Regions from separate parts of the Massilimicrobiota sp. mt181 genome, predicted to be linked through region 1. Evidence: predicted binding sites of a transcription regulator. Region 1 holds the regulator's gene; the other holds the start of a gene.
The links. Region 1 encodes Rex, which represses fermentation and respiration genes when NADH is low (regulators of the CRP and FNR family bind a similar motif). Its sites were predicted from a motif close to GTGAANNNNTTCAC; they were not measured.
Positions count from the first base shown of each region.

Region 1 (3,408 bases):
GAAGTATTAGAATTTTCAGCTCTAAAAGCAGGTCCAAATGTATAGACATCTCTAAATGCCATACAGAAAGCTTCAACATGAAGCTGTCCTGTAACTGTTAAGAAAGCTTCTTTACCAAAGAAATCTTTATCAAAATTTGTATCATCAATTGTTGTGGCTCTAAACATTTCGCCAGCACCTTCACCATCATTACTTGTAATAATAGGTGTATGAACATAAACGAATCCTTGTGACTGGAAAAATTCATGAATAGCCATAGACAAGACACTTCTTAATCTAAAAATCGCATAAAATGTATTGGCACGAGGACGAAGATGTGGGATTTCACGCATATATTCAAAAGAGTGTCTCTTCTTTTGTAATGGGAAATCATCGTCACAGGCACCTTCTACAACAACTTGGGTTGCTTCAATTTCAAATGGCTGTTTCGCATCAGGTGTCAATTTAAATTTTCCTAATACACGTATAGCACTTCCTGTGCTGATATGTTTTACTTCATCATAATTAGATAAGTTTTCCTGTAAATATACAATCTGACAGTTTCTAAAATACGTTCCATCATTTAATGCAATAAAACCAACTTTACCATTATCACGATTTGTACGTACCCAACCATCTAATTCCACATATTCCAGGCTTTCTGTTTCCATGGCTTCTCCAGCTAACACCATTTCATATAATTCTCTTACAGTCATAAACTCAAACATTGTTTTCTCCTCCTAACAAAAAAAGTCATTCCTTAAAGGAACGACTTGAAATATCGCGGTACCATCCTCATTCATCATCTGACGATCATGCTCTCTTACCATAACGCAGTCTTGCGGGATAGTCTACTCACATTTCTCCTATCCAGTTCATTGAGTGTTCCACATTATATATGTTTCTTTTGCTTTCACCATCCAAAAGTCGCTTTTAAACATGTTTATAAGGTGTTCTCAAATCATAACTTTATAAATATTATTACCATCTTTTTGATGAAATTTCAATACTTTATTCATCATTTGCATGCATTTTTAAAACAAGCTCCTGAATAGCGACAACAACATCCACAGTTTGAACAACAACATCAGGATGAACAGTAAAATGAGTATGTGTAAAATCAACAATGCCTTTGACCCCTAAATCCATCAAACGATCAACAGTTTGTTGAACATCCTGACTAATAGCCAATATAGCAATTTTACAGCCTTCAGGGAAAGTTTTTTCCAAATCATCAATATGTTGAATTTTCACACCAAAACGTTCTCCAACTTTATTTTGATCAGAATCATAACCACAGACAATTTTACCCACTGTATACTGCCAACGATTATATTTTAAAATGGCACTACCCAAATTGCCTACCCCAATCAAAATAATAGGTTCATCTAATCCTAATCCTAAAACATTATTTAAAATATTTATAATATCTTTTGTATCGTAACCGATACCACGTTTTCCTAAAGATTCTTTTGTTGTTAAAAAGCTAAAATCACGACGAATTGTCGTATCTAAGATACCTGTTGCTTCAGCCAATTCGCTTGACAAGAAATTATTTTTCCCTTCATGTTGCATATTGCGCAATGCTTTTAAATACACAGGAAAACGAGACATTGTTGCTTTTGAAATTTTATGTTGTTTTTTTTCCATTATGATTCACCAAGACTTTCCTCTTCTAAATCATATGACGGTTTTACCATTAAGTCAAGCGGTGAAAAACATTGATGTTCAAACATAATACGGGCTGCTGATGCAATCATCGCTGCATTATCCGTACAATAACGCATTGGTGGGAATAAAACAGGTATAGGGCTTTGTTTTGTCAAGGCCTGTCTTAAGCCCTGATTGGCACTGACTCCACCCGCTACAATAATCTGTTTAGCATGGTAATCCTGTGCAGCTTTAATTGTTTTAGAAACGAGTACATCTACAGCAACTTCCTGAAAAGAACATGCTAAATCTTCTGGCACAATGTCTTCTCCACGTTGTTTGGCATTATGGCAAAGATTAATCACAGCTGACTTTAATCCACTAAAAGAAAAATTATAACTTTCATCATTTAACGGAAGTGGCAAGGCATAACTATGTTTTCCTTGTGCTGCCATACGATCAATCACTGGGCCTCCAGGATATGGCAAATGTAAAACACGTCCTACTTTATCATAAGCTTCACCAATGGCATCATCCAATGTTTGACCAATGACTTCAAAAGAGAATTCATGTTCCATATAAACAAGTTCACTATGCCCTCCACTGACAACCAGACAGAGACATGGATATTGAATATCTTCCACCAGCTCATTAGCATAAATATGTCCAGCAATGTGATGAACACCTATCAAAGGTTTATGATAGGCCAAAGCCAAAGTTTTAGCAGCCTGCATACCAACATGCAAAGAACCTACCAGTCCAGGACCTTTCGTCACAGCTATAGCATCAATGTCATGCATATCAATCTGTGCCTGAGATAAGGCTGTTTTTAAAACTGTAGAGACACACTCTACATGCATACGACTGGCAATCTCAGGTACAACGCCCCCAAACAAACGATGGGTATCAATCTGTGAAGCCACAACATTACATAACAATTCTCTTTTATCTTTTAAAATGGCGACAGCCATTTCATCACAACTTGATTCAATAGCTAAAATAAGACTCATCTTTTTCCCTCCATTTCCTTAACCATCAAATAGGCATCTTCATGATTATCCTGATAATAATTTTTTCGTATACTTTGAATCTGAAATCCATTTTTTTGATAAAGCGCAATTGCATGCTGATTGGACTGTCGCACTTCAAGGCTCATAACTTCAACTCCTGATTGTTCAGCTATTTTCATTGCATATGACAGTAACTGCTGCCCAAATCCTTGAGACTGCTTATCCCGACGCACACCAATTGTAGAAATCTGCGCCTGTTCATACATGATCCATAAATCAACATACCCAAAAATCTGTTGTTGATCTTTTAATACAAAAAGATGAGCAAATGGATTCTGATTCAATTCATAATCAAAATCTTCTAATCGCCATGGTGTTTCTATCAATGACTCTTCAATATCAGTGATTTCCTTTAAATCTTCTTTTTTTAAAGGCTCTATAAACATATTTTCTTGGCCTCTACATCTTTGAGATATCGTGGCACCAGTGCATCTACATTATCAACGGCATCTTGTAATTTTGCCAGTTCATGTAAATGAGCTGCTAAATTCACTTCATGAAGTGGAAAGTCAACAACCTCACTTTGTCCAACTACCTGATAACCTTGATAATCATTCATCAATTGAGAAAATTGCGAAATTTCAATCATCTGTTCTGGCATTAACGCTTTGCCATGATTATAGGTACAAACAAAAACTTTTTGACTGCGTGCATCAATGACAGAGACACATTTTTCTAACCCGGCATAAGCCGCCAATGATGAAATAGC
Region 1 is NZ_JBVAYN010000007.1:79,682-83,089, reverse strand. It holds gene asnS (asparagine--tRNA ligase) at 1-707, opposite strand, end outside; T-box leader at 741-953, opposite strand; gene ACZYT4_RS05865 (redox-sensing transcriptional repressor Rex) at 991-1,629, opposite strand; gene tsaD (tRNA (adenosine(37)-N6)-threonylcarbamoyltransferase complex transferase subunit TsaD) at 1,629-2,639, opposite strand; gene rimI (ribosomal protein S18-alanine N-acetyltransferase) at 2,636-3,085, opposite strand; gene tsaB (tRNA (adenosine(37)-N6)-threonylcarbamoyltransferase complex dimerization subunit type 1 TsaB) at 3,076-3,408, opposite strand, start outside.

Region 2 (3,408 bases), on a different contig from region 1:
AGAATTACGTACGCCTCAGAGATTGTCTGAGCCTGGAGGTAATGTTCATTATGAACGCTTTTTAGAAACAGTTTTAAAACCTTTAGTTTCTCAGCAAACAGTTCACTATCAACGTTTTGATTGTCAGACAATGACACTTCAAAAGGCTATTGACATACCTTATCATCCTTTTAATATTATTGAAGGCAGTTATGCTCTGCATCCTGCTTTACAGGAGTATTATAGTGATGTGATTGTCTTAAAAATATCACCATCACTACAAAAAGAACGCTTAATGAAACGTAATCCTGAAAAGATAGATGATTTTTTGGGGCGATGGATTCCAATGGAAAATCAATATTTTGAAGCTTTTGATATTTTTGAAAAATATCCTGTTTATGAAATCGAACATATCTGATGAAATCATTCATATAATATATGGGTGATAGAATGATTTTAACAGAAGAAGAAGTGCAGATAGCGCTAGAGTTTGTTTTACTACCTGTTTTAAAAAAATATGATGTTTCAGTTGAAGAATTTCATTTAAAAATTGTTCAAAATAAAATTGTGCTGGCATCAGTGCTCAATTACAATCAATATCATGTTGATTTATCATGTCAGTTTCAGCTTCAATATATGAATCGTACTTTGATTGTTGAACATCTTGAAGGAAAAGTAGAATATTTATTTTTACAATTTCCAATCATGAGTTTTTTAAAATCTTTCATTAAAGATTCTCATGTTCAATGGGGACAGGATCAAATTAAATACGCTATTGATTTACCGATTTCGCATTTTGATATAAAAGAAGGCTATCTTGAAGTGAATATGAAAAAAAACAATCAAGGATCATCAATTCATCCTTGATTGTTTTTTAAAACTTCATCAATCAGACCATAATTTAGAGCATCATAGGCACTCATAAAATAATCACGATCAGTATCCTTCTTAATCTTTCTTAAGGGCTGATCTGTCATATGGGATAAAAGACGGTTGAGTTTTTCTTTTTGTTTGAGAATATGACGACTCGAAATTTCAATGTCACTGGCTTGCCCCTGTATCCCGCCTAAAGGCTGATGAATCATGATTTCACTATTTTCCAGTGCATATCGTTTTCCTTTTTGACCGGCAGCCAATAAAAAAGCGCCCATGCTGGCAGAAAGCCCAATGCTGATGGTAGAAACATCGCATTTGACAAAATTCATGGTATCAAAAATGGCAAGGCCAGCAGAAACACTGCCTCCAGGAGAGTTGATGTACATATCAATATCAGCATGTGCATCTAGTGATTCTAAGTATAATAGCTGACTGACTATGGAACTGGCCATTTCATCATTGATCTCTCCACATAGCATAATGATACGATCTTCCAACAGTCTGGAAAAAATATCATAGGCATATTCTTTTGAATTTCTTTTTAAAATGACAGTGGGTATAAAATGCATAAAGTTACCTCCATAATTCATTATAGAGAGATTTCAAAGAAATATTCACTGAAAAAAATTTTTGATTTATGTTAATAAATGGTTAAGAATTCCAGAAATAAGAAATGTAATCTCTTCCATGTGAAAAAATTTATATAAACGGCTTAACTTTTATTGATTTATTTGAGTTTGTGGACTATAATATAGACATAAATTATTAGTAAGGAGGATGTCATAAAAATGGCAGTAAAAGTAGCAATTAACGGTTTTGGACGTATTGGACGTCTAGCATTTAGACAAATGTTTGGAGCTGAAGGATATGAAGTTGTTGCAATCAACGACTTAACAGATCCTAAAATGTTAGCACACTTATTAAAATATGATTCAGCTCAAGGTAAATATGCTTTAGCTGATACAGTAGAAGCTAAAGAATCTTCAATCGTAGTAGATGGAAAAGAAATCGAAATCTACAAAGAAGCAGATGCTTCTAAATTACCTTGGGGAGAATTAGGAGTAGATGTAGTCTTAGAATGTACAGGTTTCTATACTTCTAAAGCAAAATCTCAAGCTCATATTGATGCAGGAGCTAAAAAAGTTGTTATTTCTGCACCAGCTGGAAATGATTTACCAACTGTTGTATTCGGAGTAAACGAAGGAACATTATCTGCTGATGATACAATCATTTCAGCTGCATCTTGTACAACTAACTGTTTAGCACCTATGGCTAATGCATTAAACAAATTAGCACCAATCAAATCTGGTATCATGTTAACAGTACATGCTTATACTGGTGACCAAATGGTATTAGATGGACCTCATAGAAAAGGTGACTTAAGAAGAGCACGTGCTGCTGCAGTAAATATCGTGCCTAACTCAACTGGAGCTGCTAAAGCTATCGGTTTAGTTATCCCTGAATTAAATGGAAAATTAATCGGTTCTGCTCAACGTGTACCTGTTCCTACAGGATCTACAACTATCTTAACTTCAGTTGTTGAAGGTGAAGTTACTGTAGAACAAGTTAACGCAGCTATGAAAGCAGCTGTAACTCCATCATTTGGATACACTGAAGAACAATTAGTATCTTCAGATATTATCGGAATGACTTATGGTTCATTATTTGATGCAACTCAAACTATGGTTAAAGCATTAGATAACGGAACTACTGAAGTTCAAACTGTTGCTTGGTATGACAACGAAAATTCTTATACTTCTAACATGGTTAGAACTATTAAATATTTCGCTGAATTAACTAAATAATTTAGAAAAGAGCCTCTGGGAATACATTGTATTCCCGGCTTTTTTTATGCTTTAAAATTCATTTTTGTGGTTTTATGAGTTTTTTTATCATATTTTTTGAAAGATGGAAAGATATATAGTAAGATAGGGCATAAAGAAAAGAGGTGTGATAAAATGAATACATCTGTTTGGATTGGAATTTTGATTCCTTTTTTAGGAACAATGTTAGGTTCAGCCTGTGTTTTCTTTATGCGTCAAAAAATGGATGGACGTGTCCAGAAAATATTACTGGGGTTTGCATCAGGAGTGATGATTGCGGCTTCAGTCTGGTCACTTTTGATTCCTGCAATAGATATGTCTGAAAATTTAGGGAAATTATCATTTATGCCAGCAGCAGTTGGATTTTTATTAGGAATTTTCTTTCTTTTGTTTTTAGATCGTACAATTCCTCATATGCATCTTGATCATCAAGTTGAGGGAAGAAAATCACATTTACAGCGTACGACAATGTTAATTTTAGCAGTCACAATGCATAACTTTCCTGAGGGAATGGCTGTAGGTGTTGTGTTTGCTGGAGCATTGATGGGAAATACGGATGTTTCATTGGCTGGAGCAGTCGCTTTGTCTTTAGGAATTGCAATTCAAAATTTTCCTGAAGGGGCGATTATTTCAATGCCACTCAAAAGTGAAGGTGTTTCCAAGACAAAAGCCTTTATGTATGGAACATTATCAGGAATTGTTGAACCTATCGGAGCCTTGCTGACATTGT
Region 2 is NZ_JBVAYN010000008.1:43,496-46,903, forward strand. It holds gene ACZYT4_RS06215 (uridine kinase family protein) at 1-397, shown strand, start outside; gene ACZYT4_RS06220 (hypothetical protein) at 430-846, shown strand; gene ACZYT4_RS06225 (ATP-dependent Clp protease proteolytic subunit) at 837-1,424, opposite strand; gene gap (type I glyceraldehyde-3-phosphate dehydrogenase) at 1,644-2,660, shown strand; gene ACZYT4_RS06235 (ZIP family metal transporter) at 2,814-3,408, shown strand, end outside.
Region 2: gap (type I glyceraldehyde-3-phosphate dehydrogenase) is a predicted target of Rex. The motif match lies at 1,545-1,558, and genes of this name have one in related genera.